DNA from 3 places in the Streptomyces sp. NPDC048600 genome. Region 3 is predicted to be linked to each of the others. Evidence: riboswitches for the same ligand, from Rfam matches in the RefSeq annotation. Region 3 holds a riboswitch; each other region holds the start of a gene.

Region 1 (9,810 bases), on a different contig from region 3:
CGGCGGACTGACCGTGGCCTGACGGCGACCCGTACACCGATCGGCAACCACTGGTTCACTCAGGCAACTTGACGCGTCGGCCGAACGGACAACCGCCCTCCGGAAGCCGCTCGAAGTGCTCCGGAGGGCCGCCCAAGAGGTACTCGACGGGGGCCAGAAGTCGAACGGTTATCGAACACAAGGCCAAAGTCGTGCCCACAGTCCGCCGAAAGGCGGCCGAATGCCCGTTTCCTGCGCGCGTGAAACCTGAGGAAGATTGTCGTGCCCGCATACCGCCGGGTACAGTCACCGCACTGCTCTGGCAGCCCCTGTTGTCGAGGCGAAAGAGAAGTTGGTGAACGACCGTCACCCGTCGGGGACCATGACCACCCCGGCTCCGGCTTCCGACGCCGACTCGGCGCACTACGCGTCGTACGGCACCCAGGAAGCCCCGTACGGCGACTTCACCACATACGGCGCCTACGACGCGAACGGTTTTGCGGCCGGCGGCCACGCCACCGGGACCTACACCGCGGACCCCCTCTTCGGCGCCATGCCCACAGGCCATGACACCGGCGCCTACGACGCCACGCAGTGGAACTCCGGCAGTCACCAGACCGCGCACTACGACACGTACGCGGCCCAGCAGCACGCCACCTACGGCACGGGCTCCTACGACGCCACGGCCTGGGCCACCGGCGACCAGCAACTGCCGCTCGTGCCGCCGCAGGCCACCGCCGCGGACGCCAGTGGCCAGTGGGACGCGAGCGCCTGGCTCCAGCCCGACCAGTCCGCCGTCCCGGCAGCCGACCAGACCCAGCAGTGGTACTGGGGCACCCACGGCTCCGACACCGGCGCCTACGACGCCACGCAGTGGAACTCCGACGGCACGGCCGCCGCCGAGTACGAGCTGCCCTTCGACCAGCAGGCCACTGCCACCTTCGACCAGGTCGCCCACGACGGGCAGACCGCGTACGAGGAGCACACGGCCCACGACACGCACGCGGCGTACGACGAACACGCCGGGTACGAGACGCACGACGAACAGACCGCGTACGACGGTGAGGCCGGGTACGAGCACGGCGACCCCGGCGACACCGGGGAACTGCCCGCGGTGGACCTCCTGGACGGCCAGGAGGAGGCCACGCCCCTGCCCGCGCCCCGCGTCGCCTCCCGCGGAGCGGCCCGCTCCCGCCGCCGTACCCCTGCCAAGCGTTCCGCGCTGCTGACGATCGCCGTGCCCTCCGCCTGCGTGATGGGCGTCGCCGGGATCGCCGCGGCCTCCGTGGGCAACCTGACCGGCGGCGACAGCAAGGACGCCACGACGACCGCCGCGGACGCCGCGCCCGTCAAGCCGTCCGCCGCCAACAACAAGCTGGACACCCAGCTGGCGAGCCTGAGCGCCGAGGCCGACGACTTCGCCGACCGCGCGAGCCGCACCCAGGAGCGCATCGACCTCAAGGCGCAGCAGGAGCTCGAGCGGAAGCTGGCGGCGGAGGAGGCGGCCCGCAAGGAGCGGCTGCGCCCCAAGTTCGCGCTGCCGGTCGCCCAGCACGGACTGAGCGCCTACTACGGCCAGTCCGGCGTCAACTGGATGTCCATGCACACCGGCATCGACTTCCCCGTCTCGTACGGCACTCCCGTGATGGCCGCGACCGACGGCACCGTGCGCACGCAGTGGAACAGCGCCTACGGCAACATGGTGATCGTGACGGCGATGGACGGCACGGAGACGTGGTACTGCCACCTCTCCAGCTACCAGGTGCCCTTCGGGGCGACCGTGAAGGCCGGCGACACGATCGCCTACTCCGGCAACTCGGGCAACTCCACCGGCCCGCATCTGCACTTCGAGGTGCGTCCCGGCGGCGGTTCGTCGATCGACCCGCTGTCCTGGCTGCGCAGCCACGGCCTCGAGCCCTAGTAGCCCCTGCCCCCTGGTGCACCCTGCGTCTTGACGGGCCCTGCCTTCTGGTGAGCCCTGCCCTCTCTTGTCGAAGCCCCGCCGGACGTCGTCCGCCGGGGCTTTCGCCGTCCGTCCCCCTACAGCTTCTCGACCGGGGCGTACCGCAGCAGCAGCCGCTTCGGCTTGGCGTCGCCGAAGTCGATCGTCGCCTCGGCGTTGGAGCCGGTGCCCTTGACGGCCATCACCGTGCCGAGCCCGAACTGGTCGTGGGTGACGCGGTCGCCGACCGCCAGCCCGACGACCGGCTGCTCCGCGGTGCGGCGGGTGGCGAAGCCCGAGGCGCCCGACGCCGAGGAGCGCGAACGCGAGGAGGACAGCGAGGCGGCGATCCCGGAGGCCGGGCCGGAGGAGACGGGCGCGGTCGCGCCCGTGCGCTTCCACTCCAGGTGCGTGGGCGGGATCTCCTCCAGGAAGCGGGAGGGCGGGTTGTACGAGGGCTGTCCCCAGGCGCTGCGCATCGTCGAGCGCGTGAGATAGAGCCGCTCACGCGCGCGGGTGATGCCGACGTAGGCGAGGCGGCGCTCCTCCTCCAGCTCCTTGGTCTGGCCGAGGGCCCGCATGTGCGGGAAGACGCCGTCCTCCATGCCCGTGAGGAAGACGACCGGGAACTCCAGGCCCTTGGCGGTGTGCAGGGTCATCAGGGTGATGACGCCGGAGCCTTCCTCGTCCTCGTCGGGGATCTGGTCGGAGTCGGCGACCAGCGCGACCCGCTCCAGGAAGTCCGACAGCCCGCCCGGGGCCTCCTCCGACTCCTGCTCGAACTCCAGCGCCACGGCGGCGAGTTCCTGGAGGTTCTCGATGCGGGTCTCGTCCTGCGGGTCGGTGGAGGCCTGCAACTCGGCCAGATAACCGGTGCGTTCGAGGACGGCCTCCAGGACCGTGGCCGGTCCCGCGCCGGACTCCACGATCGTCCGCAGCTCCTCCATCAGCGTGTTGAACCGCTTGACGGCGTTGGTCGACCGGGCGGCCATGCCGTACGCCTCGTCGACGCGCTTGAGCGCCTGCGGGAAGCTGATCCTCTCCCGCTGGGACAGGGCGTCGATCATCGCCTCGGCGCGCTCACCGATGCCGCGCTTGGGCACGTTCAGGATGCGGCGCAGCGGGACGGAGTCCTCCGGGTTGGCCAGCACCCGCAGGTAGGCCAGGACGTCCCGGACCTCCTTGCGCTCGTAGAAGCGGACGCCGCCGACGACCTTGTAGGGCAGGCCGACGCGGATGAAGACCTCTTCGAAGACCCGGGACTGGGCGTTGGTGCGGTAGAAGACGGCGACGTCGCCTGCCTTCGCGTCGCCCGAGTCCGTGAGGCGGTCTATCTCGTCGGCGACGAACTGCGCCTCATCGTGCTCGGTGTCGGCCACGTAGCCGGTGATCTGCGCGCCCGCGCCCGCGTTGGTCCACAGGTTCTTGGGACGGCGGGACTCGTTGCGCTCGATGACCGCGTTGGCCGCGGAGAGGATCGTCTGGGTGGAGCGGTAGTTCTGCTCCAGCAGGATCGTCGTCGCGTCCGGGTAGTCCTCCTCGAACTGGAGGATGTTGCGGATGGTCGCGCCGCGGAAGGCGTAGATCGACTGGTCGGCGTCACCCACCACGCAGAGCTCGGCGGGCGGCACGTCGTACTCGCTGGGCGGTACGTCGACCGGGTGCTCCCTGGTGCCCACCAGCTCGCGCACCAGGGCGTACTGGGCGTGGTTGGTGTCCTGGTACTCGTCGACCAGGACGTGGCGGAAGCGGCGGCGGTAGTGCTCGGCGACGTCGGGGAAGGCGCGCAGCAGATTGACCGTCGTCATGATCAGGTCGTCGAAGTCGAGGGCGTTCGCCTCACGCAGCCGCGACTGGTACATCGCGTAGGCCTGGGCGAGGGTCTTCTCGAAGCCGTCGGACGCCTGGGCGGCGAAGTCCTCCTCGTCGATCAGCTCGTTCTTCAGGTTGCTGATCTTGGCGCTGAAGGACTTCGGCGGGAAGCGCTTGGGGTCGAGGTCCAGGTCGCGGCAGACCAGGGCCATCAGGCGCTTGGAGTCGGCGGCGTCGTAGATCGAGAAGGACGACGTGAAGCCGAGCTTCTTGGACTCGCGGCGCAGGATGCGCACGCACGCGCTGTGGAAGGTCATCACCCACATCGCGTTCGCCCGCGGGCCGACGAGCTGCTCGACGCGCTCCTTCATCTCGCCCGCGGCCTTGTTGGTGAAGGTGATCGCGAGGATCTGGCCCGGGTGCACATGGCGCTCGCCCAGCAGATGCGCGATGCGGTGGGTGAGCACACGGGTCTTGCCGGAGCCGGCGCCGGCCACGATCAGCAGCGGGGAGCCGGAGTGGACGACCGCGGCACGCTGGTTGTCGTTGAGACCGTCCAGCAGGGCCGCCGCGTCGATCACCGGCCGCGGGGCGCCGTCGCGGTAGTAGTCGTCCCGGTCCGGGGGCACGTCGAACTTCCCGCCGAACAGATCCTCCGGAACGCGCTCCGGAGCATGCTCGTCCTCGGGCGGCGGCGGGTGCTCCTCCTCGTGCCCGCGAGGGGCCTGGAGGTCCGCCAGGAAGCTGTCGTCAAAGAGGCTGCTCATCGCTCTCCGAGTCTAGGGGCCCCCACCGACAACCGGCCGCCGTCCGGAGAACTCCCCGCCACCACCCTAAGTAGCGCCGGTGACACAGCCTGCGGCACAGCAAGCGCGTGCGCGACAAGGTCACAAAAATGTATCGGGCATATCGCCCATCAACCTTCACACGCACCACACGAGTTGGCTACGGTTCCGGGCAGGCCGTACGACCCCCACCGGCGAACGACGCCGGGCCGTACCGCCTCCGCCGAGTCCGGTGCGCCCGAACGCCCGCCGGAGCCGGGGACCCACAGATCCCGGGGTGAATCGGCTCACTTCCTCGCGGGAGCGAGCCGTAGGGCAACCCTTCCGAACCACCCGCCCGAACCCGACAGCTAACTCGGTAGGCGGCCGATGGAAGGAGTCGCCTCTCTTGGCGTCGCACCGCAAGCCGCGTCCCGCCGGGACGCGTGTCGCAGGCATACGGACCCCCGCCCTGGCCACGGCGGCCCTCACCTCCGTGGCCCTGCTGTCCCAGACGGCCAACGCCACCCCCTCGGACGACGACCGGCCGAGCCTGGAGGAGGTCGAGAAGAAGGTCGACGATCTCTACCGCCAGGCGGAGTCGGCGACCGAGAAGTACAACTCCGCCAAGGAGCGGACCACCAAGCAGCGCAAGCAGGTCGACACCCTCCTGGACGACGTCGCCAAGCGCACCCAGAAGCTCAACGACGCGCGCGAGGAACTCGGTTCCTTCGCCGCGGCCCAGTACCGCACCGGCTCCGCCGCGCCGGACACGGCGACCTTCCTCCTCGCCGACGACCCGCAGGACTACTTCGACCAGAACCAGCTGATGGACCGGCTGACCGGCCGTCAGAAGGACGCGGTCGACGACTACGTCACCCAGCAGTCCGAGACCATGGAGAAGCGCCGCGAGGCCACCGAGAGCCTCGCGACGCTGACCGACTCCCAGACCGAGCTGAGGACGGCCAAGGCGACCGTCCAGAAGAAGCTCTCCGACGCGCGCGAGCTGCTGTCGCAGCTGACCGCCGAGGAGAAGGCCAGGCTCGCTCAGATCGAGGAGCAGAAGCGCGAGGAGGCCGCCCGCAAGGCCGCCGAGCTCGCCGCGCAGCAGGCCGAGGCGCAGCGCGAGCGGGAGGCGGCCGCCGCCGAGGCCGCTGCCCGGGAGGCGGCGCAGCCCGACCCGGCTCCGTCGCCCTCCACCGGCACCACCGAGACGCCGTCCACGCCCGCGCCGGACACCTCGACCTCCACCAAGGGCGACAAGGCGGTCGCCTTCGCCCGCACCCAGATCGGCAAGCCGTACGTGTGGGGCGCCACGGGGCCCGACTCCTACGACTGCTCCGGCCTCACCGGGGCCGCGTGGAAGGCCGCCGGCGTCACCCTCCCGCGCACCACGTGGGACCAGGTCAACGCGGGCACCACGGTCTCCCTCACCGACGCCCGGCCCGGTGACCTCGTCTTCTTCTACGACGACATCAGCCACGTCGGCCTCTACATCGGCAACGGCATGATGATCCACGCCCCCAAGCCGGGCGCCTACGTCCGCGAGGAGTCGATCTACTACGACGGCGAGGGCTCGATCCACAGCGTCGTGCGGCCGGGCTGACGCGAGAACGCGGCACGCGCGCGTGAGGGTCCTACGCGGCTCGTACGCGCGCGTGGGTGCGTGAGGGGCCGTACGCGCCCCCGGGCCCGGGGTCCTCGCGCTGCTCGGCCCGCCACGCGCGCAGGTGCGCCCGGGGGCGGCGCTGTGGGCTGTTCGGCGGGCGACGGCGTGGTTTCGGCCGTGCCCGCGCGTGGCCCGCGTGCGCGGCACGGGCTGGTTCCTAGCATCGGGCGCATGCCCGCTACCACCACTTCCCCGAGCGCCTGGTGGGCGCAGCGTCCGCCCGCGGCCGGGGCCGCCGTGATGGCGACCGGCATCCTGTCGGTCGGTCTGCATCTGTCCGGCCACGAGGTGCTGTCGCGGATCCTGCTCGTGCTCGCCTGCCTCGCGTGGCTGGGCCTGGCGGCGGACTTCGTCCTACGGCTGCTGCGGGAGCGGGGGCGGTGGCTCGAGGAGGCGGGGTCACCGGCCGCCCTGACGGCGGTGGCCGCGACGACCGTGCTGGGCACGCGTTTCTCGGTGCTGGGCTGGCAGTCCCTGGCCTACGCGCTGCTGGCGCTCGCCACGGTGCTGTGGCCGGTGCTGATGGTCGATGTGGTCGGGCGCTGGAAGCAGCGGATGCCCGGGGCGGTGTTCCTGGGCTGTGTGGCCACGCAGGGGCTCGCGGTGCTCGGGGCGACCCTGGCCGGGGCGGAGGAGGTGGCCTGGCTCGCGCGCGCGGCCATGGTGCTGTTCTGGCTCGGCCTCGTCGTCTACGGCTTCGCGCTGGCCCGTTTCGATCTGCGTCAGGTGGCCAGGGGCGCCGGTGACCAGTGGATCGCGGGCGGCGCGCTCGCGATCTCCGCCCTGGCCGGATCGAAGCTGATCGCCGCCGACAGCCCGCAGCTCTACCTGTGGAACCAGGACGACTACGACGTCCTGCGCTCGGTCACCCTCACCCTGCTCCTGCTCGACGTCGCCTGCTACGTCGTCCTGCTCGCCGCCGAGGCCGGATGGCCGCGGCCGGGCTACGACGTCCGGCGCTGGTCCACCGTCTTCCCCATGGGCATGACGGCGGCGGCGATGCTGTCCGTGTCCACCGCCCTGGACGTCCCGTGGCTGAAGGGCCCGGGTCAGGTGCTGCTGTGGATCGCCGTGGCCGCCTGGCTGGCGGTGGCCGCCCTGGCCGTCGCGGCGGCCCGCGCGGAGCTGCGGGGCGAGCGGGCCCCGCGGCACTCGGCGGAGGGCGTCAGGTCCAGAGCACGGCGATGAAGACGTTCACCGTGGTCAGCAGGCCGACCAGCCCGAACAGGCGCTTGTCCACCGTCTCCTCGTCCCGCTTCACATAGACGAGGCCCAGGATCACGATCAGCAGGGCCAGCTTCACACCGACCTTGATGTTGTTCACCGACTGGTCGTCGGCCTGATTGAGGCCGACCAGGATCACACCGGTGACCAGCATCGTCAGGGCGCCGTGCAGCATCGCCGGGACGAAGCGCGCGGTGCCCTGGCCCATCGCTTTCATCTGGGTGAGGAAGCCGCCCAGGAGCGAGGCGATGCCGATGATGTGCAGGCCCACGAAGAGATGGATGAGTACGTCCATGGGGCCGGAGCCTAATCAGGGCCCGGCGGCCCCCTCACACCGCCCCTACCCGCCCTGCATATATGCGCCCCATAGCACCCGGCCCGCCCCTCGACCCCCGGAACAGCCGGTTCGGTCATCGCACTCCGTGAAGTCGACCGCCCCGGTCCCAGACCCTGGTCATATGCGGTCACCTATCGACCTGCTCCCGGCATTTCCGCACATCGCGTTACCAAGTCGTCACTATCGGGTCTAGCGTCCAGCTCCAGGTGACCGGCTCCCCACCGCCGCCCGGGCCAGGGGCGGCAGCCGGACACCACCGCCGAGAAGGTCCGGCGGCACCGGCTCCCCCTGTGCGGGCGCCGCCGGACCCGCGGGACGTCACCCGGCGACCCGCACGCCGCTCCCCCTGGCGGCCGAACCGTCCCCGCACCCCCCGCGGGGACACCCGGCGGGCCCAGGAAAGGACGTACAGGTCCACGTGGCAGCGCACCGCAAGTCCAGACAGAGTTTCGTCGGCGGCAGCACCGTCCGTAAGGCAGCCACCCTCGCCCTCGCGGGAGCCGCCGGCGCGACCGCCTTCGAGGGCGTCGGGCAGGCCGCCCCGGAACTGACCCCGGCACAGGTCAAGGCCCGGGTGGGCAAGCTGTATCAGGAGGCCGAGGTGGCCACCGAGAAGTACAACGGCGCCAAGGAGAAGGCCGACGCCGCCGAACAGCACCTGAAAGAACTGCGCGACGAGGCCGCCCGCAAGGAGGACCGCCTCAACTCGGCCCGTGACTCGCTGGGTTCGATCGCCGCGGCCCAGTACCGCGAGGGCGGCCTCGACCCCGCCCTGCGCCTCGCCCTGTCCGACGACCCCGACACCTTCCTCAACCACGCGGCCTTCGCCGAACGCGCCGGCGACCGCCAGTCCGCCGCCGTGCACCGCGTCCGCGACCAGCTCCGCGAGATCGAGCAGCTGCGTGGCGCCGCCAAGATCCAGCTGACCTCCCTGAAGTCGCGCCAGGAGGAGCTGAAACGGCACCGCGCGACCGTCACCGGCAAACTGACCACGGCCCGCCGGCTGCTCGCCCGGCTCACCACCGAGGAACGGCACCGCCTCGCCGCCACCAGCGCGGACCAGGACCGCGCCTCGCGCGACACCGCGACCGCCCGCGACCCCCTGCGGGCAGCCGGCCCGGCCGCCGCGCCCGCCGCCCCCACCTCACGCGCCGCGGCCGCCGTCTCCTACGCCTACAGCAAGCTCGGCAGCCCCTACGTCTGGGGCGCCACCGGTCCCGACGCCTTCGACTGCTCCGGCCTCGTCCAGGCCGCCTACCGCTCCGCGGGCGTCGAACTGCCCCGCACCACCTACGCCCAGATCGGCGCCGGCCGCCGCGTCTCCCGCTCCGAACTCCAGCCCGGCGACCTGGTGTTCTTCTACTCCGCCATCAGCCACGTCGGCATCTACGTCGGCAACGGGCAGATGGTCCACGCCCCCAACCCGTCCGCCCCGGTCCGGGTCGCCCCGATCGACGAGATGCCCTTCGCGGGGGCGACGCGGGTGGCGTGAGCGGGACCTCGACAGACAGGTCCGCAGAGGGCTCGAGGTAGGGTCAGCGCCTCTCCCGGACCTCTCCCAGCCACAGCCGTCGCCCGAGATCGTCAAGCTCTTCCTTGCGTTCCTCGCACTCAGGGATGGCTTGCCGGAGAAGGGCCCAGTAGTCCGAGCTGTGCCCGGAGATCCTGATGTGGGCGAGTTCATGGGCGATGACGTAGTCGACCACATGTGAGGGCAACTGGAACAGCGCCCAGTGCAGCGCCATGGTCCCGCGAGCGCCGTCGCCAGGACGATACGTTCCCCATCGGTTGCCGACATCACGAACGACGACGTCGGGTTCGCTGACCTCCATGCGGGCGGCCCACGGCTGAAGCCTGCCCTGCGCCCAGCGCTGTCCGGTCCTGCGATACCACCCGATGAGGGCACGACGGGCCGCGACCGGGTCCCGCACAAGCTCTTCAGCCATCACTATCCGCCCGGCGACGAACCGGACGTCACCTTGCGCTTCACCGTCGATCTGAAGGCGGTACGCGCGGCCGAGATAGCTGAACGTCTCACCGTCCTGGAAGCCCCGTACGGGGTGGGCAGGCGGGTGCTCCTCCC
Region 2 (9,810 bases), on a different contig from region 3:
GTGATCGGCGGTGGGATCGTCGGGCTGTCGACCGCGTACGCGATCACGCGTGCCGCGCCCGGCACCCGTGTGACGGTGCTGGAGAAGGAGCCGGGTCCCGCCCGGCACCAGACCGGCCGCAACAGCGGAGTGATCCACAGCGGCATCTACTACCGTCCCGGCTCGCTCAAGGCGCGGTACGCCGTGCGGGGTGCCGCCGAGATGGTCAAGTTCTGCGCCGAGTACGGAATCGACCACGCCGTCACCGGCAAGCTGATCGTCGCCACCGAGCGCTCGGAGCTGCCCCGGCTGCACGGACTCGTGCAGCGCGGCCGGGAGAACGGCATTCCGGTGCGGGAGCTGGGTTCCGCCCAGATCGCCGAGTACGAGCCGGAGGTGCGCGGCCTCGCGGCCATACACGTCGGCAGCACGGGCGTGTGCGACTTCGTCGGGGTCGCCCGGCAGCTGGCCGAGGCGTCCGGCGCCGAGATCCGCTACGGTGCGCAGGTCGCCCGGGTGGACCGCCGCCCCGACCTCGGGGTGGCCGTGCGGACCTCCCGGGGCGACATCGTCCGGGGCCGCGTCCTGGTGAACTGCGCCGGGCTGCGCTGCGACGAGATCGCCCGGATGACCGGTGACGAGCCCGAGATGCGGATCATCCCGTTCCGGGGCGAGTACTACGAGCTGGCCCGGCCCGACCTGGTGCGCGGCCTCGTCTACCCGGTGCCCGACCCCGCCTTCCCCTTCCTCGGCGTCCACCTCACGCGCGGTTTCGACGGCGGTGTCCACATCGGTCCCAACGCGGTGCCGGCGCTCGCCCGCGAGGGCTACGGCTGGTCCACCGTGCGCCCCCGCGAGCTGGCCACCACCCTCGCCTGGCCCGGGGCCTGGCGGATGGCCCGCCGCCACTGGCTCTACGGCGCGGGCGAGCTGCACCGCTCGCTGTCCCGGTCCGCCTTCACCGAGGCGGTGCGCCGGCTGCTGCCCGCCGTGACATCGCGGGACCTGGTGCCCGCCCCGGCCGGGGTCCGGGCCCAGGCCGTGCTGCGCGACGGCACCCTCGTCGACGACTTCCTGATCAAGGAAGGGGACCGGGCCGTCCACGTCCTCAACGCCCCCTCCCCCGCCGCGACCGCCTCCCTGCCGATCGGCCGGGAGGTGGCCCGCCTGGCGCTGACGGCACTGGCCCGGGTCTGAGACGGGGCGGGACCGACCGTGAGGCGGGTGGTGGGGTGTGGGGTCGGTGGCGAGGGGCCAGTGGCTAGGGCATTGGGTGGGTCGCGGGGAACCCTTCGCTTCCGTCCGGGGGCGGGAGGGCGGCTGAGGTGTCTTCCTCCGTGGCCGGGCGGCCGAGGGACGTGCCCACGGGGGCTCCGGGACCCGGTGCCCCCGGGCGGCCGAAGGACGTGCTCGCGGGAGCTCCGGGCCCTGGGGCGTGTCCCCGCCGGGCCGCGCACCGCCCTCGGCCCGCCGCGCGGCCGCCCCGCGCATCCCGCCGCCGTAGACTCGACCCCACTGTGTCTGAGTCGCCCCACACCCCCGCAGCCCCGCTTCCCCGCGCCAAGGGAGAGCCCCGTTTCCCCGACGGCCCGAAGGCCGACCCCGCCGGGTCGCACTTCGAGCGGCGGATCCGAAGCTTCCAGCCGCGCCGCAGCCGTGTCACGGCAGGTCAGGCCGACGCGCTCCAGCGCCTGTGGTCCAAGTGGGGCCTGGACATCGACGGCCACAAGATCCCCGACCTCGGTGAGCTGTTCGGCAACGACCGCCCGGTCGTCCTGGAGATCGGCTTCGGCATGGGCGAGGCCACGGCGCAGATGGCCGCCGCCGACCCGGACACCAACATCCTGGCCGTGGACGTCCACACGCCGGGCCAGGGCAATCTCCTCAACCTCGCCGACCGCACCAGCCTGTCCAACATCCGTGTCGGCAACGGCGACGCGATCATCCTGCTCCGCGAGATGCTCCTCCCCGACTCCCTCGACGGGCTGCGCGTGTACTTCCCCGACCCCTGGCCGAAGAAGCGGCACCACAAGCGCCGCCTCATCCAGCCGGAGTTCCTCACCCTCGCGGCCACCCGCCTCAGACCGGGCGCCCTGGTGCACTGCGCCACGGACTGGGAGCCCTACGCCGAGCAGATGCTGGAAGTCCTGACGGCCCACTCCGACTTCGAGAACACCCAGGACGACGGCGGCTTCGCACCGCGCCCCGCCCACCGCCCGCTGACCCGGTTCGAGGGCCAGGGGCTGGACAAGGGCCACGTCGTGAACGATCTGCTGTTCCGCCGCGTGAAGCCTGTCGGGGCCACAGAGACCGCAGAAATCGATCAGTCCACCGCTTACGGAGCCCCCACCCCCCACGAAACCCCCGGCGCCTGAGCCCCTTACGCAACTGCGGGGCGCGCCCCTGTCTCGTTAGGGTCGATGTCGTGGCCATCTTTCCCCCGTACCCGACGCCCCCCGCACAGGACCCGCTCGGCCGCGGCTCGCGCCGGCACCCGCACTGGTGGCAGCGCGTCTGGGTGCGCTACACGGCGCTGACGGTCCTTCTCGCGCTCTCCGGCCTCGTGATCCTGGCCCTGGTGCGCGAACAGACCGGTACGGACGGCTTCCTGGTGGGCCTGGGCCTCGCGGTGCTGCCCGTGCCGCTGCTCATAGCCGCGTTCCGCTGGCTGGACCGGGTGGCGCCCGGCCCCTGGCGGAACCTGGTCTTCTGCTTCGCCTGGGGGGCCTGCGCGGCGGCGCTGATAGCCATCGTCGCCAACAGCTTCGCCACGAGATGGATAGCCACCGCGACGGCCGACCCGACCAGCGCGGACACCCTCGGTGCCACGCTGGTGGCGCCGGTCGTCGAGGAGTCCGCGAAGGCCGCCGCGCTGCTGCTGGTCTTCCTGTTCCGCAGAGGCGACTTCACCGGGATCGTCGACGGGGTCGTCGTCGCCGGTGTCACCGCGACCGGGTTCGCGTTCACCGAGAACATCCTCTACCTGGGCAACGCCTTCGGCACCGACCAGCTCGCCGGCGACTCGGGCATCGCCTCGGTGACGGCCGCGACCTTCTTCGTCCGCGTGATCATGTCCCCGTTCGCGCATCCCCTCTTCACCGTGCTGACCGGCATCGGCTTCGGCGTCGCCGCGCTGTCCGGCGAGCGCCAGCGTCTGCGCCGCGTGCTGCTGCCGCTGGCGGGCCTGCTGACGGCGATGGGCATGCACGCGCTGTGGAACGGCTCGGCGACCTTCGGCCCGTACGGCTTCTTCGCGGTGTACGGGGCGTTCATGGTCCCCGCGTTCGGCCTGTTGACCTGGCTGGTGGTCTGGACCCGGCAGCGCGAACTGCGCACGGTGCGCGAGGAACTGCCCGCGTATGTGGCGGCGGGCTGGCTGACGCCCGGGGAGCCGTACGCGCTCGGCTCGATGCGGGCCCGCCGGACGGCCCGTCAGTACGCCCGGCACCACCTCGGCTCACCGGGCGGACGGCAGGTGGCGCAGTACGAGGCGTACGCGACCTCGCTGGCGTTCCTGCGGCACCGGGGGCGCAGGGGCCGCGCCGGCGCGGACTTCGTCGTACGGGAGCGCGAGCTGCTGCACGAGCTCTGGGCCCGGCGCGAGGCGGCCCGCCCGGCACTCCGGTACGCGGTGAGGACGACTGCTCCCGCACCGCAGTACTACGGGCCCTACGGGTCCTTCGGGCACTACGGGTACGGCGTCCAGGGACTTCCCGGCGGCCGTCCCGTCCACAACCCGTACCGCACATGAGGAACCGGCAGCCCTGACGTCGGGGGGTTGTCGTCAGGACCGCCGGGGATTCGGGAAGTCCTCGGGCGATGTGCGCGCCGGGGCGCACGGCCGGGGACCTCCCGGGTCGTCAGGGGTTGAGGCCCTTGCTCTGGAGCCAGGCCATCGGGTCCACGTCGCCGTCGCCGGTGTGCACCTCGAGGTGCAGGTGCGGGCCGGTGACGTTGCCGGTGGCACCCACGCGTCCGATCACGTCACCGGTGTTGACCTGCTGGCCGACACTGACGTTGATCGAGGACTGGTGGGCATACCAGACCTCGGTGCCGTCCTCGAGGGTGAGGACGGTGCGGTAGCCGTAGGAACCGCTCCAGCCGGCCTCGGTGACCGTGCCGGTGTGGACGGCCTTCAGCGGGGTACCGGTGGGAGCGGCGAAGTCCAGGCCCGTGTGGTAGCCGGAGGACCACATGGAGCCGGCCTGTCCGAAGACGGAGGTGAGCGTGTACGAGGAGGTCGGCAGCGTGTACTGGCGGGCCAGCTCGGCGAGGCGCTCGGCCTCGGCCTTCTTGCGGGCCTCCTCCTCCGCGGCGGCCTTCTCGGCGGCGGCCTTGGCCTCCGCCTCCTTCTCGGCCTTGGCGGCGGCTTCGGCGGCCTGCTTCTCCGCGGCGGCCTGCGCGGCCTCGACGGCCCTGGCCTCGGCCTGGTCCTGCTGCTGCTCGGCCTGCGCCATGATGCGGGCGCGCAGGGCCTCACCGGCGTCGGCGGTGCCCTCGGTGGTGTCGGCCGCGGTGGTGCCGATCGAGCTGAGCGGGGACGCTGCCTGCGGCGTCTCCTCGACGGGCTCCTCGCCCGGCAGGAAGGAGCTGACGGAGGGCAGGTCGGGCATGGAGATGGCGACCGGCGGCTTGCCGGACTGGGCGCTGGCCATACCGCCGGCACCCACGGCGGCTATGACGCCGACGCCGAGGACGGTGGAGCTGCGGGCGAGACCGCCGCCGCGCTGCTTGGAGACCCGGTGCTTGCCGCGCACGGGACGGACGGAGTCCGCGGTGGGGTTCCACTCCTCCCACGGGCCGTCGTCGGTGCGGGGACCGCCGTAGACGAAGGTCTCGGTGTCGGCGGTGCGCTGGCCCGGCACGAACGGGGCTTGCGGGACAGGCGGGTTGGACGCCACGTGGGCGTGCTCCTTTCCTTCCTTCTCGCCTACCGGGTTAGCTGACGGGTTCGGAGCAGGAAGGTCTCCTACGCGCGTATATCTGCCGATTTCGCGGCGGATTACGCCCGATTCACCCCAAGTTGGTGGTTCCCCGGTTCCCTTGCGGGATTCGGCGCGTGCGCACGGAGCCGCCTCTTGTGACGGCTGGGACGACCGCGCTGCGTTATCGGACGTTAATAGAACCCGGTGCCTAATTCCAAGCCGTTCCGCTTGATCATTACAGTTTCTGGCCAGAACTTTCGGCCCATGAACGGCCAAAAACGGGCGACTTGACCGCGACTCGGTACCGTCCCAGTTTCTGACGGTGACTCAGATGTTATGCGGAGGGCAGTCGTCCGATCACCTGGGGTGACATCGGCCTCTCTCAGGTCCGCCCCCGCGCCACCGCTCCCGGCCGCCGTACGGCGAGCAGCGCCATGTCGTCGCCCAGCGCGCCCCCGGTGTGCCGGCGCACCTCCTCCACGACGGTCTGGAGCAGCCGCTCCGGCCCGCGGAAGACCCGGCCGGCGAGCCGCGCCGCGGGGTCGTAGAACACCCCCTCGGCGTCGCGCGCCTCGGACAGCCCGTCGGTGTGGAGCAGGAGCGTGGCCCCGGCGGGGAAGGGCCGTTGCTCGGCCCGCACCGGAAGGGGCTCCAGGTCGCCGAGGCCCAGCGGCAGCGCCGCGACACGGGGCTCCAGCGTGTGCAGGGTGCCGTCGGCGTGCAGCACGAGCGGGGGCGGATGCCCACGGTCGAGCAGGCGTACGATCCCGTCGCCGTGCGGGAGTTCGGCGAGCACGGCGGTCGTGAACCCCTCCTCGGCCTCCGGCCCGAGCCGCCGCCCCACATCGCGCTCCAGGGCCCGCTCCAGACGCTGGGCGACCGCCTCCAGCGTGGCCTCCTGCTCGGCCGCCTCCCGGAACGCCCCGATGACGACCGCGACCGCGGACACCGCGCCCATGCCCTTGCCGCGGACGTCCCCGACCACGAGCCGTACGCCGTGCGGGGTGTCCTGCACGGCGTACAGGTCGCCGCCGATGAAGGCGCCCTGCTGTGCGGCCTCGTAGCGGGCGGCGATCTCGAAGCGGCCGATCCGTCCGGGGGGTTCGGGCAGCACCGCGCGCTGGGCGGCCTCGGCGATCTCCCGCACGGAGGCGAGCCGCTCGCTGCTGCGGCGCACCAGGTTGTTGATGACGACGGCCAGGAAGGCCACGGTCCCCACGGTGATCTCCTCGGTGACCGACTCGGCCTCCAGCGCGATGCCGAGGAAGGCGTGCACCACCACCACGACCGCGAGCGCGACCAGGCCGGTGAGCAGCGTGCCGCGCCGGGAGTAGAGCGGAGCGGCGACCAGGGGCGCGGCGGTGAAGAAGGGGGCGGCCGTGTGCACGGAGGGGGTGAGCCAGTCGTAGACGGCCCCGACGCCGATCAGCAGGGCGGGCAGGGCGCGGACGAACGTCCGGGTCCAGGAGACCCGCCGTCGTTCGGCGGGCGGCGGGCCGACGCGCCGGCCGCGTGCACCGGCGCCCCTCTCCTCACCCGGCGCCACCCTGTCTCCCGCAGCCTTGGTCGCGGGCCGCCGCTCGGCCGCGTCCGTCCAGGGTCGCGGCCCCGGGCGGGGGCGGCGAGCGGGGGCGGTCCGACCGGGGGAGAAGGGGAGGGGGAAGCGAAGGGAGAACGACTCAGGGCCGGTGTCCGCATGGACACCGGCCCTGAGTCTTCAGTAGCGGGGACAGGATTTGAACCTGCGACCTCTGGGTTATGAGCCCAGCGAGCTACCGAGCTGCTCCACCCCGCGTCGGTGAAACCAGTGTACGCCATCCGCGGGACCGGACGCACAACGGTTGCTCCCCACCCCCGCTGAGCGGCCTTTCCGCCCTTCGGGGGAGCGGTCCGGGCCCTGCCTCCGCAGGGGCCACGGGCCCTTCAGGAGATCAGCCCAGCAGATGCAGATTGGGCGCCTTGGCCGACTCCTCGTACGCGGGGAGCACCACGACGTCGACGCCGTGGGCCGCGAGCAGTCCGCTGCCGTCGGCGGCGGTGACGAAGGTGTCGGGCTCGCGCCAGGCGGTGACGACCCGGCGTACGCCCGCGTCGAGGATGAGCCGGGCGCAGGGGGCCGGGCGGGAGGCGCGGTGGGCGCAGGGCTCCAGGCTGGAGTAGACGGTGGCGCCGGGCAGCCGCGGGTCGGCCGGGTCGATCTTGGCGAGTGCGGCCTCCTCGGCGTGCGCGACGGGGTCGCCGCCCTCGCGGGAGTGGCCGCGGGCCAGCTCGGTGCCGTCGGCGGCGACCACGACGGCACCGACGCTGAACGCGGTCTCCGAGGGCGGGCACAGCGCCGCCAGCTCGCAGGCCAGGGCCAGCCAGTGCCGGTCGGCGGGCACGGCGAGGTCCGTGCCGCCCGGCTGCGTGGGCTCGTAGCGCATCAGGACCACGTCCTCGATCCGCCGGCTCTCCGCCAGCCGCAGCCGCCCGTCCTGGTATCCGCCGGGCCCGAACAGCCGGGGCGCCCCGGGGTCGCCGACGAACAGGGGCGCGAGGACGAGCTGGAGCTCGTCGGCCAGCTGCTGCTGGAGCAGCTGGGTGTGCACGGTGCCCCCGCCCTCGACCATCAGCCGCCGCACTCCCCGTACGTCGTGCAGATGCTCCAGTACGTCCCGCCAGTCGAGCCGGTCGCCGAGGCCGACGATGTCGGCGGGGACGCCGGCCCGGGTGGCGCGCTCGGCACCCTTGTCGGTCGTGTACAGGACCTTCTCGCCGCCGGTGTGCCAGAAGCGGGCCTCGGGGTCGAGGTCGCCGGTGGCGCTGACGCAGACCTTGAGGGGGAACTCCGGCTGTCCGGCGGCGAGGCGCGCGGCGCGCCGTTCGGCAGAGTTGACCAGCAGCCGGGGGTTGTCGGCGCGCAGGGTGCCGGCTCCGATCAGGATCGCGTCGCAGGAGGCGCGTACCTCGTCGACGCGGTCGAAGTCGGCCGGTGAGGAGAGCAGCAGTCGGTCCGGGCCGGTGTCGTCGAGGTAGCCGTCGAGGGAGACGGCGGCGGAGAGCAGGACGTACGGGAACGGCATCGGCGCGGTCTCTCTCGGCAGGCGACTTGGTTCAAGTTTTAAGCAAACTTACACTGGTGGCATGACGACCCGCTGGCTCACCCCCGACGAGCAGCGCGCCTGGCGCGCGTACGTCGCCGCGACGCACCTCCTGGAGGACGCGCTGGACCGGCAGCTCCAGCAGGACGCCGGCATGCCTCATCTGTACTACTCCATCCTGGCGACTCTTTCCGAAGCTTCGGACCGCCGGCTGCGCATGACGGACCTGGCCGAGGCCCTGAAGATCACCCGCAGCCGGCTGACCTACGCCGTCACCCGCCTGGAGAAGGACGGCCTGGTCGCGCGCGAGGGCTGCCCGTCCGACCGGCGCGGCAGCATCGCCGCCCTGACGGGCGAGGGCATGGCCGTCCTGGAGCGCACGGCGCCCGGCCATGTGGAGACCGTCCGCACCCACCTCTTCGACCTCCTCACGACCGACCAGGTACGCCACCTGGAGGAGATCTGCACCCGGATCAAGGGCGGCCTCGAGCAGGCGCCCACAGAGGAGGTGCCGTGGCTGCGGCGGTCGTGCGGGGCGCGGGAGGAACAGCAGGGGGTGCGGGGGGAGCAGTAGGGGCGCGGGCCGAGCGGTAGGGGGCGTCGGGCAGCCTCTGGACGCGCCCGGCCGGCGAGGCGTGCGGGAGCCGCGAGGCACACCGGGCGTGTGAGGCGCGCCACACCCTAGTTGCTTCAACTTTCAAGCAGGAGTAGCGTCACCGCCAGAACCTGTGCTTCAAATCTGAAACACACGGCTGGACCGTCCCACCGGGCAGGTCCTCGCCGACGCCGGACGGAGACCCAGATGCCCGACACCCCCGCCGCCACCCAGCGCGCCCGCGTCCGCGTCCCGCTGAGCTTCCCCGACGGCTACCGCGTGGACGCCGAACTCGTCACCTTCCACGGTCTGGCCGACGGCGCCGAGCACCTCGCCGTCGTCCTCGGCGACCCGGCACCCGGCAGCACCCCGCTGGTCCGCCTGCACTCCGAGTGCCTCACCGGGGACGTCTTCGGCTCGGCCCGCTGCGACTGCGGCCCGCAGCTGCGCGAGGCGGTGGAGCGGATAGCGGCCCGCGGCGGCGTCCTGCTCTACCTCCGCCAGGAGGGCCGCGGCATCGGCCTCTACAACAAGCTCGACGCCTACGCCCTCCAGGACCAGGGCCTCGACACCTACGAGGCGAACGCCGCCCTCGGCCTCCCGGAGGACGACCGCGACTACACCGCCGCCGCCCAGATGCTGCGCGCCCTGGGCGTCACCGGGCTGGACCTGCTCTCCAACAACCCCGACAAGGCGGACCAGTTGCGCGACCTCGGCATCACGGTCCACGAACGGGTGCCCACCGGCGTCTTCACCACCGCCCACAACGTCCGCTACCTGCGCGCCAAGGTCCTCCAGACCCAGCACACCCTGCCGCTCGCGGAACTGGCGAAGGTGACGGCGGGCTGAGCGCGGCGCGGGCGCCCCCTCCGCCGCGGCACTGGGCGCGGCGCGACCGCTCCCTCGGCTCGCGGCGCTGAGCGGGGCGCGACCGCCCCGTCGGCCAGGAAACCACCTGCGTGGTGCCCGGCGGCCACCGATACTGGACGGGCCAGAGGAACGCCAACGCCCCTGCCCGGACAGCGAGGTCCCGTGCCGCCCTCCCGCTCGACCCGCCACAGCTACGACACCGTCGCCGACCGCTACGCCGCCGAGATCGCCGGGGAGCTGGACGCCAAGCCCCTCGACCGCGCCCTGCTGAACACCCTGGCGGAGCTGGCCGGCGACGGCCCGGTCCTCGACGTCGGCTGCGGCCCCGGCCATGTCACGGCCTACCTGGCCGACCGGGGCA
Region 3 (9,810 bases):
CCCCACCGCCACGTACGACCCGATCACTGATCTGCTGTCGTTCTTCGAATCGTCTGCCACGTCGGCCCATGATTCCCCCTCGAATGTGACCTACGCGACCGTAGGCAGGGGTTGACGGGCGGTGACATAAGCCACTGGTCAAGTCTTGGCATCCGCGGAATAACTCCGGGCACGGCGAAGGCCGGACCCGGGGATCGGGGTCCGGCCTTCGGCGGGGGTGGAGCGGGGGCGTCAGCCGATGGACACACCGTGCGAGCGCAGGTACGCGATCGGGTCCACGTCCGAGCCGTAGTTCGGGGTGGTGCGGATCTCGAAGTGCAGGTGCGGGCCGGTGGAGTTGCCGGTGGTGCCGGAGAGGCCGACCTGCTGCCCGCCGGTCACGGACTGACCGGCGGAGACGGAGAGGGAGGACAGGTGGGCGTACTGGGCGTAGTGGCCGTCGGCGAGCTGGATGACGACCTGGTTGCCGTACGCGCCGGCCCAGCCCGCGGAGACGACGGTGCCCGCGCCCACGGCCTTCAGCGAGGTGCCGGTCGGGACGACGAAGTCGGCGCCCGTGTGGTAGCCGCTGGCCCACATGCCGCCCGCCACGCGGTAGGCCGTGCCGACGCCCGCGCCGGAGACCGGGGCGCTGAAGCCGTTGGCCGTGGTGGTGGCCGTCTGGGAGGCGGTGGACGCGCCGGAGGAGGACTGCTGCGCGGAGGACTTCGAGGCAGCGGAGGACTTCGAGGCCGCGGAGGGCTTGGACGTCCCGGCGGACCCGGAGGAGGACTGGCGCGGCGCGGCCGGAGCCTCGGACCGGGCCTCGGCCGCCTTCTTGCCGAGCGTGAGCTTCAGGCCCGGGTGGATCAGCGACGGGTCGCCGCCGACGGCCTCACGGTTGTCCTGGTAGAGCTTCTGCCAGCCACCGCTGACCTTCTGCTGCGCGGCGATCTTCGACAGATAGTCGCCGGACTTCACGGAGTAGGTGCGCGGGACCGAGTTCACGGCGGCGGCCTTGGTGGCGGCCTTCGTGGCCACGGCGGACTTCTGGACCGTGACGGCCGACTGGGCGGCCTGGTGGGAAACGGTCTGTCCGGTGGCGGCGTTGGCGCCACCGGCCCCGAGCAGCGGGAGGGCGAGAGCCGCTCCGCCGGTTCCGGCGACGGCGAGAGTACGGGTCAGGCGCAGGGCCTTGGGACGACGGTGCTTACCCTTCGCGGGCATGGCGAATTCCTCTCCGGCGCCTGCGAGGTGAGCTGTCGGGTGCGGACTGGAGATGTCCGGCCGCGCCGAGGCGCGGCTTTACCCCAAGCCTGAATCCGGAGACCGGAACAGGCTGATGTACCTGTGGGTCCCCCGCTCCTGCCGTGCACGGGTGGGTCGGTGCGGGCTCCGGTCGGCGGCAGGATTAGGCGTCCGTCCGGATCGGTGGCGAACGTAAGCGAGCAAGGCGCAAACGGACAAGCAAGAGGTTCCGCCCGAAGCATGAGTTCTTGATCCCTTCGGGAATTTCCCGGTCACACTCCGTGCAATATGACCTTGTCGGGTTGCTCAAATGCCCTTGAAAACCCCTTTGATTACGTGAGCATGACGAACGACTCACCGTCACCGATATGACGCTCCTCACGTGACATGTCTCCAGGTTCCTTTATTCCAGAGCGAGTTGGAATGAAGGCGCTAATTCGGACAGAAAGCCCAGAAGTGGCGGAGCAGGAGAACTGCCGCATCGAGACTGCCCTGATATCGCCATCAATGGGACACCTTGGCGGATTAGTCCGTTTCGATCCATTCGCACCCCGAGTCCCGCTCGCCCGGCTCCGGATGACCCTCCCCCACCCGGAGGGGGCGGCCGGGCGACCGCGCGCGCCGGAGCAACACACCACCCCGCCGAGACCCCCGGGCGCCAACTCGTTGCCTCAGGAAGCCATGTCGTATCGTCGACAGCACGCCCGTCGACGAGCCGCGCCGAAGGGTCCGACCGGGAGGGAGCCCCCGTGACGCAGCAGGTCCCGTCCACCGAGCCCGAGCTGGCCGGCGTGCGTAATTTCCGTGACGTGGGCGGACTGCCGACCGTCGACGGACGCCGGGTGCGCCACGGCGCGCTCTACCGCAGCGGCCACCTCGCGCACGCGACCGCGGAGGACGCCGTCTTCCTCTCCTCCCTCGGCCTGCACACGATCTTCGACTTCCGCAACGCCGCCGACCAGCAGCTGGAGGGCCCGGACGTCGACCTGCCGGGTGTGCGCAACGTCAACCTGCCGCTGAGCGACCCGGCCGACGGCGCCGAGTTCTGGAAGATGGTCCGCGACGGCGACCTGGACCAGCTGCGCTCGATCCTCGCGGACGGCAAGGCGGCGGGCCGGATGATCGCCTCCTACCGCATGATCATTCGTGAGCGCACCGCCGAGCACTCGCGCGTGCTGCACGCCCTCGCCGAGGACAGCGTCCCCGCGCTGATGCACTGCGCGGCGGGCAAGGACCGCGCGGGCCTGTCCGTGGCCGTGACCCTGCTGGCCGTCGGGGTCGAGCGCGACGCCATCCTCACCGACTACCTGGAGTCCAACGCCAAGCACCGCCGCTACAAGGTGCGCCGCAACGGCGACGCCGTCTCCGCGTACTCGCCCGAGATCATGGACCTGCTGAGCCCTCTGTTCGACGCGCGCGCCGAGTACCTCACGGCGGCGATGGAGACCATCGAGGAGACCTGGGGCGGGGTCGACGCCTATCTGGAGCGGGGCCTCGGCATCACGCCCGAGACCCGCGAGCGGCTGCGGGACCGGCTCGTCGACTGACGCGGTGCCGGGCTCGGCGCCTGACGCTGAGCCCGGCCCGGGGACGGACGCCGCGGCCCGCTCCTACTTCGCGCCCACCGCGAACAGCAGATACAGGAACCCGGCGAAGACATGGCCGGCCGCGATGTAGATGAACAGCCGCACCCAGAGGGTGCGGGGAAACTTCTGCTCGATGTCGCTCATGGCGTGTCTCCTGTCATGGGTCCCAGGCACAGCGCGGCCGTGGGGCTCTGAAGCAGCGTGTGGACGAAGAGGAGGTCGACACCGCCCGCGTCCTCGGCGGCGATGCGGTGCGGGGTCAGCGAGTCGAAGTGCGCGCTGTCACCGGGGCCGAGCAGATGCGTGGTGTCGCCGAGGCGCAGCCGCAGCCGCCCCTGGAGGACGTGCAGCCACTCCTCGCCGGGGTGGACGCGCACGATGTCGCCCTGGGAGCCGTGCGGCACATGCACCCGCAGCGCCTGCATGCCGCGTCCGGGTGCCCCGGCCTGCCAGTAGGTCCAGCCGCCCGCCCGGGTCGGTTCCATGTCCGTGGCGCGCACGACGGCGTCCCGGTCGGCGACCGTCTCACCGAGCAGCTCGGAGACGGTCGTACCGTAGACCCGGGCGAGGGCGAGCAGCATCGGCAGCGAGGGCTGGCGCTGCCCGGTCTCCAGGCGGGACAGGTGCGCGGGCGAGAGCCCGGCGGATCGCGCCGCGGCCTCCAGAGTGAGGGAGGCACGGCGGCGCAGGGCGCGCAGCTGGGGCGCGACGGCGGGCAGCTCGGCCGCCGCCTCCTCAGGGACGGGCCCGGTCTCGGGAGAGCTCATGCCCTCCATTCAGCCGCATTATTGCCTCTGCGGCAAATCTCTTGCCTCAGAGGCAAAGGGACTCTCCCAGGACGGCTCGTCCGGCGAAAGCCTCCGGAGCCTCCGGCACAGTGGGCCCCTGCGCCGCGGCTCAGCGGTTGGCCACCGCCTGCTTCACCAGGGTCTTCCCGAAGTCCCACATCAGTCCGCCACCGGTGTGCGCGTCGTCCATCACCTCGGTGAACGCCCCGACGAACCGGTCCACCTCCCGTTCCCCGACGATCAGCGGCGGGATCAGCTTGATCACTTCCAGGTGGTCGCCGGAGACCTGGGTGAGGATGCGGTGCCGCTGGAGCAGCGGGACGACCACCATCTGCGCGAACAGGCCCTTGCGGGCGGCCTGGAGCATGGTCCAGCGGCTGCGCAGTTTCAGGGACCTGGGCCGCCCGAACTCGATGCCGATCATCAGCCCCCGGCCGCGTACGTCGGCGAGCAGCTCGTACTTGTCGACGAGGGCCGCGAGCCGTGACCTCAGCAGGTCACCGGTGACCCGCGCGCCCGCGACGATCTGCTCGTTCTCCATGACGGACAGCACGGCGAGGCCCGCCGCCATGGCCTGGGCGTTGGAGCCGAAGCTCGCCGAGTGGACGAGGACCCGGTCCATGGACGAGTAGACCTTCTTGAAGATCCAGTCCTTGCCGAGCGTCGCGCCGACGGGCACGTACCCGCCGGACAGTGCCTTGGCCACGCACACCAGGTCCGGCTCCACCCCGTCCTCGTGCTGGTAGGCGTAGAAGTCGCCGGTCCGGCCGAGGCCGGTCTGCACCTCGTCGGCGATGAGCAGCGCCTTGTGCCGGTGCAGCAGTTCCTGCGCGGCGCGCAGATAGCCGGGCGGGGCCTCGTGCACGCCCTTGCCCTGGATCGGCTCGACGATGAGAGCCGCGACGTCCCCCTTCTTCAACTCCCTTGCCAGCGCGTCCAGATCGCCGAGCGGTACGGCGGTGTCGGGCAGCAGCGGGGCGAAGCCGTCCCGGAAGCCGTCCTCGCCGTTGACGGAGAGGGAGCCGGTGGTCAGACCGTGGAAGGCGTGGTCGCAGTAGAGGACGCGCGGTCTGCCGGTGGCGCGGCGGGCGAACTTCAGCGCGGTCTCCACGGCCTCGGTGCCGCTGTTGCCGAAGAACACCCGGTCCAGGTGCGGGCTGTGGGTGAGCAGCTGCTCGGCGAGCAGGCCGGGCAGCGGCTGGCAGTCGAAGCGGGTGAGGTCGGCGAGGTCCGCGTCGAGGACGTCGTGCAGCGCCTTGCGGACGACGGGGTGGTGGCGTCCGAGGCCCATCACCCCGAACCCGGCGAGCATGTCGAGGTAGTCGTCGCCGTCGGCGTCCCAGAAGTAGGCGCCCTCGGCCCGCTCGTAGACCTTGTCGAAGCCGATGGTGTGCAGCATGCGCGGGAGCTGGTGGTTGAGGTACCTGGTGTGCAGCTCGTAGCGTTCGGCGCCGCGCTCGGCGAGGAGCCCGGCGAGATCGAACTGCCCGGTTCCCGCGGCGGGTTCGGCGTCGGTCATTGCGCCTCCCCGACTGCGCGGCCGAGGCCCGCGGGGCCGTCCTCGCCGGCCTTGTGCACGGCGAGACTCCCGCTGATCGCCCCGGCGATCTCGACCGGGGTCAGCCCGATGTCGGCCAGTACCTCGGCGCGCTTGGCGTGGGCGAGGAACTGCTCGGGGATGCCGAACCGCCGTACCGGCACGTCCACGCCCGCGTCGCCGAGGGCCAGGGCGACGGCCGAACCGACCCCGGCGGCGCGGCTGTTGTCCTCCACCACCGCCACCATCCGGTGCTTGGCGGCGAGGCCGGGCAGGGCGGGGTCGACGGGTTTGACCCAGCGGGGGTCCACGACCGTGCAGCCGATGCCGCGGGCCTGGAGCAGTTCGGCCGCCTGGAGGCACACGGGCGCCATCACACCGACGGCCACCAGCAGCACCTCGGGGTGTTCGTCGCGCAGCAGCACGTCCATGCCGCCGACCCGGTCCACCGCCGGGACGTCCTCCCCCACGCTCTCCTTGGGGAAGCGGACCAGCGTCGGCGCGTCGTCCACGGCGACGGCCTCGCGCAGCTGGGCCCGCAGCTGGGCGGCGTCGCGCGGCGCGGCGATCCGCAGCCGCGGCACCACCTGGAGCACCGACATGTCCCACATGCCGTTGTGCGAGGCCCCGTCGACGCCCGTCACCCCGGCCCGGTCCAGCACGAAGGTCACTCCGCAGCGGTGCAGGGCGACGTCCATCAGCAGCTGGTCGAAGGCGCGGTTGAGGAAGGTGGCGTAGACGGCGACGACCGGGTGCAGTCCCCCGGTGGCGAGGCCGGCCGCGGAGACGGTGGCGTGCTGCTCGGCGATTCCGACGTCCCAGACCCGGTCCGGGAAGCGCTCGGCGAACCGGCCGAGTCCGACCGGGTGCAGCATGGCCGCGGTGATGGCGACGACGTCCTCGCGCTCCTCGCCGATCCTGACGATCTCCTCGCCGAACACGGAGGTCCAGGACGGGCCGCCCGAGGGGGCGAGCGGCTCGCAGGTGAGCGGGTCCATCACACCGACGGTGTGGAAGTGGTCCTCCTCGTGGGCGAGGGCGGGTTCGTAGCCGCGGCCCTTGACCGTGAGGCAGTGCACGAGGACCGGCCCGTGGAAGCGCTTGGCGCGGCGCAGCGCGGACTCGACCGCGCCGATGTCGTGCCCGTCGATGGGGCCGACGTACTTCAGGCCCAGGTCCTCGAACATGCCCTGCGGGGCGAAGGCGTCCTTGAAGCCCTTCTTGGCGCCGTGCAGGGCCTCGTAGAGGGGGTGGCCGATGACCGGGGTGCGCAGCAGGACGTCCTTGCCCCAGGCGAGGAACTTCTCGTAGCCGTCGGTGGTGCGCAGGGTGGCCAGATGGTTGGCGAGGCCGCCGATGGTGGGCGCGTAGGAGCGTTCGTTGTCGTTGACGACGATGATCAGCGGCCGGTCCTTGGCGGCCGCGATGTTGTTCAGTGCCTCCCAGGCCATGCCTCCGGTCAGGGCGCCGTCGCCGGCGACCGCGACGACATGTCCCTTCTCCCCCTGCACCTGGTGGGCCTTGGCGAGGCCGTCGGCCCAGCCGAGCGCGGTGGAGGCGTGGCTGTTCTCGATGACGTCGTGCTCGGACTCCTCGCGGGAGGGGTAGCCGGACAGGCCGCCCTTGCCGCGCAGCTTGGAGAAGTCCTGGCGCCCGGTCAGCAGTTTGTGCACATAGCTCTGGTGTCCGGTGTCCCACAGGATGCGGTCGGCCGGTGACTCGAAGACCCGGTGCAGCGCGATGGTCAGTTCCACCACGCCCAGGTTGGGGCCGAGGTGGCCGCCGGTCCTGGCGACCGCGTGCACCAGGAACTCCCTGATCTCTCCGGACAGTTCGCGAAGCTGCGCCTCGGACAGCGCCTTCAGATCGCGTGGTTGCCGGATGTTCTCAAGAATCGTCACGCTCGGGCCCCCTTCGGTCCGTGCTGTTCAACTCACGGTGACGGCCGGCTCCCCCGGGGCTGCGCCGTCCTGTTCCATCTGCTCGGCGATCTTCATCGCCTCTTCGATGAGGGTCTCCACGATCCTGGACTCGGGGACCGTCTTGATCACCTCGCCCTTGACGAAGATCTGTCCCTTTCCGTTGCCGGAGGCGACACCGAGGTCGGCCTCCCGCGCCTCGCCGGGCCCGTTGACGACGCAGCCCATCACCGCGACCCGCAGCGGCACCTCCATCCCGTCGAGACCGGCGGTGACCTCGTCGGCGAGCTTGTAGACGTCGACCTGGGCGCGGCCGCAGGACGGGCAGGAGACGATCTCCAGCCGTCGCTCCCTGAGGCCCAGCGACTGGAGGATCTGGATGCCGACCTTGACCTCCTCGGCCGGCGGCGCGCTCAGCGAGACCCGGATGGTGTCGCCGATGCCGCGCGAGAGCAGCGCGCCGAAGGCGACGGCCGACTTGATCGTGCCCTGGAAGGCGGGGCCCGCCTCGGTGACGCCCAGGTGCAGCGGGTAGTCGCAGGCGTCGGCGAGCTGCCGGTAGGCCTCGACCATCACGACCGGGTCGTTGTGCTTGACCGAGATCTTGATGTCGCGGAAGCCGTGCTCCTCGAAGAGGGAGGCCTCCCACAGCGCCGACTCGACCAGGGCCTCCGGGGTGGCCCTGCCGTACTTCTCCAGCAGCCGCCGGTCCAGCGAGCCCGCGTTCACGCCGATCCGGATCGGGGTGCCGTGGTCCTTCGCGGTCCGCGCGATCTCCCTGACCTGGTCGTCGAACTTCTTGATGTTGCCAGGGTTCACGCGAACGGCCGCGCAGCCCGCCTCGATCGCGGCGAACACGTACTTGGGCTGGAAGTGGATGTCGGCGATCACCGGGATCTGCGACTTGCGGGCGATCGTCGCGAGGGCGTCCGCGTCGTCCTGGGTGGGACACGCGACCCGGACGATCTGGCAGCCGGACGCGGTCAGCTCGGCGATCTGCTGGAGCGTGGCCCCGATGTCCGAGGTGCGGGTCGTCGTCATCGACTGCACCGAGACGGGGGCACCGCCGCCGACCGGCACCGGCCCGACCTGGATCTGCCGTGACGGGCGCCGCTCGGCGATCGGCCGGGCCGGTACGGCGGGGACGCCCAAGGGGACGGCGGTCATGGCCTCACTCCCGGTTCCCGCCGACCGTCTCGCGCATGGCCCGCAGGGACTCCTTCAGCGAGCCCATGGTGGCCAGCACGGCGGTGGGTTCGTAGCCGCAGTGCGCCATGCAGTTGGCGCAGCGCGGGTCCTTGCCGCGGCCGTACTTGTCCCAGTCGGTGTCCTCGATCAGCTCGCGGTACGTCGGGACGTAGCCGTCGCTCATCAGGTAGCAGGGGCGCTGCCAGCCGAAGAGGGAGTAGTTGGGGATCGCCCAGGCGGTGCAGGGGAAGTCGACCTTGCCCTCCAGGAAGTCCAGGAAGAGCGGGGAGTGGTTGAGCCGCCAGCGGCTCCGGTTGCCGCCGGAGAAGGCCTTCCTGAACAGTTCGCGGGTCTGCTCCACCCCGAGGAAGTGCTCCTGGTCGGGTGCCTTCTCGTAGGCGTAGGCGGGCGAGATCATCATCTCGTCGACCTTCAGCTCGTCGTTGAGGAAGTTGAGCACCTCCACGACGGTCTGCGGGGTGTCGGTGTTGAAGAAGGTGGAGTTGGTGGTGACCCGGAAGCCGCGCCGCTGGGCCTCCTTGATCGCCTCCACCGCCTCGTCGAAGACGCCTTCCTTGGCCACCGACTCGTCGTGCCGCTCCCGCAGTCCGTCGATGTGCACCGCGAAGGCGAAGTACGGGGAGGGGGTGAACTTGTCGATCTTCTTGCGGAGCAGCATGGCGTTGGTGCAGAGGAAGACGTACTTGCGCCTGGCCACCAACTGCCGGACGATCTCGTCGATCTGAGGGTGCATCAGCGGTTCCCCGCCGGCGATCGACACCATCGGCGCGCCGGACTCCAGCACCGCGCCCACCGCCTGGGCCACCGGCATGCGCTGCTTGAGCACGCCCGCCGGGTGCTGGATCTTCCCGCAGCCCTCGCACTTGAGATTGCAGGCGAACAGCGGCTCCAGCTCGACGATGAGCGGGAACTTGTCACGCCTGCGGAGCTTCTGTTCGGCCAGGTATGTAGCAACCTTGATGGACTGTCGCAGCGGCATGGCCATCTGGCTCACCTCCGGGGGAGCAGCAAAGAACGGTGCCATTCGAAGAAAGCGGGAAGAACACAGCGAAGAACGCGGAAAGCTGATATTCCACCGCGCAACGTACCGATCCGGACGAGTTCATGTTCTGGAGCGTCCACGACCACCCGGACGGCCGCAACCGGGCGCTCGCCCGCCCGGACGGCACTCAGGAGCGTGGCGGCCGACTCCATGTCGACCGCGATGGCTCCGGTGGCGCGCAGCGCGGCACGCTCGGCGCCGCGTACCACGTGGTCGGAGCCGATGAGCGGGCCGGTGTGCACGGTGCGGCCGGGAACGGCCCGTGTCAGCTCCTTGACCAGCAAATCGGTGCCCACGCACGGGGTGCTGCCGTGCGGGTCCCGGGTCTCCTCGGCGACGACGAGGTCGCCGGGGTGCATACCGGGGGCCAGGCCCGCGCAGAAGCCGGTGGCGAGCACCGCGGCGTCGGCGAGCACCGGGCCGGCCAGCACCCGGGTGACGGACCGTTCCGCCGCCCTCGGCCCCATCCCGGTGCGCACCACCGTGACCGGCCCGTCCGCGC

The links. Region 3 has a riboswitch for cyclic di-AMP ahead of ACZ6SQ_RS35785 (peptidoglycan DD-metalloendopeptidase family protein). Riboswitches for the same ligand answer to the same signal wherever they lie in the genome.
Region 1: linked by a shared signal. The riboswitch ahead of ACZ6SQ_RS16410 (C40 family peptidase) and the one ahead of ACZ6SQ_RS35785 (peptidoglycan DD-metalloendopeptidase family protein) in region 3 are both predicted to bind cyclic di-AMP.
Region 2: linked by a shared signal. The riboswitch ahead of ACZ6SQ_RS37450 (M23 family metallopeptidase) and the one ahead of ACZ6SQ_RS35785 (peptidoglycan DD-metalloendopeptidase family protein) in region 3 are both predicted to bind cyclic di-AMP.

The regions. Positions count from the first base shown of each region.
Region 1 is NZ_JBVJGZ010000010.1:136,832-146,641, forward strand. It holds gene ACZ6SQ_RS16395 (esterase/lipase family protein) at 1-22, shown strand, start outside; gene ACZ6SQ_RS16400 (M23 family metallopeptidase) at 335-1,900, shown strand; gene pcrA (DNA helicase PcrA) at 2,020-4,500, opposite strand; cyclic di-AMP (ydaO/yuaA leader) riboswitch at 4,730-4,899, shown strand; gene ACZ6SQ_RS16410 (C40 family peptidase) at 4,907-6,103, shown strand; gene ACZ6SQ_RS16415 (tellurite resistance/C4-dicarboxylate transporter family protein) at 6,338-7,354, shown strand; gene ACZ6SQ_RS16420 (hypothetical protein) at 7,332-7,685, opposite strand; gene ACZ6SQ_RS16425 (C40 family peptidase) at 8,146-9,219, shown strand; gene ACZ6SQ_RS16430 (M48 family metallopeptidase) at 9,263-9,810, opposite strand, start outside.
Region 2 is NZ_JBVJGZ010000053.1:13,921-23,730, forward strand. It holds gene lhgO (L-2-hydroxyglutarate oxidase) at 1-1,176, shown strand, start outside; gene trmB (tRNA (guanosine(46)-N7)-methyltransferase TrmB) at 1,497-2,354, shown strand; gene ACZ6SQ_RS37445 (PrsW family intramembrane metalloprotease) at 2,405-3,730, shown strand; gene ACZ6SQ_RS37450 (M23 family metallopeptidase) at 3,840-4,880, opposite strand; cyclic di-AMP (ydaO/yuaA leader) riboswitch at 4,892-5,047, opposite strand; gene ACZ6SQ_RS37455 (PP2C family protein-serine/threonine phosphatase) at 5,287-6,450, opposite strand; tRNA gene ACZ6SQ_RS37460 (tRNA-Met) at 6,626-6,699, opposite strand; gene ACZ6SQ_RS37465 (dihydrofolate reductase family protein) at 6,836-7,966, opposite strand; gene ACZ6SQ_RS37470 (MarR family winged helix-turn-helix transcriptional regulator) at 8,028-8,558, shown strand; gene ACZ6SQ_RS37475 (GTP cyclohydrolase II) at 8,787-9,428, shown strand; gene ACZ6SQ_RS37480 (class I SAM-dependent methyltransferase) at 9,612-9,810, shown strand, end outside.
Region 3 is NZ_JBVJGZ010000044.1:7,842-17,651, forward strand. It holds gene ACZ6SQ_RS35780 (SGNH/GDSL hydrolase family protein) at 1-27, opposite strand, end outside; gene ACZ6SQ_RS35785 (peptidoglycan DD-metalloendopeptidase family protein) at 232-1,206, opposite strand; cyclic di-AMP (ydaO/yuaA leader) riboswitch at 1,211-1,370, opposite strand; gene ACZ6SQ_RS35790 (tyrosine-protein phosphatase) at 1,977-2,774, shown strand; gene ACZ6SQ_RS35795 (DUF6126 family protein) at 2,838-2,957, opposite strand; gene ACZ6SQ_RS35800 (helix-turn-helix domain-containing protein) at 2,954-3,580, opposite strand; gene ACZ6SQ_RS35805 (aspartate aminotransferase family protein) at 3,711-5,120, opposite strand; gene dxs (1-deoxy-D-xylulose-5-phosphate synthase) at 5,117-7,039, opposite strand; gene ispG (flavodoxin-dependent (E)-4-hydroxy-3-methylbut-2-enyl-diphosphate synthase) at 7,067-8,224, opposite strand; gene hpnH (adenosyl-hopene transferase HpnH) at 8,229-9,251, opposite strand; gene ACZ6SQ_RS35825 (phosphorylase family protein) at 9,257-9,810, opposite strand, start outside.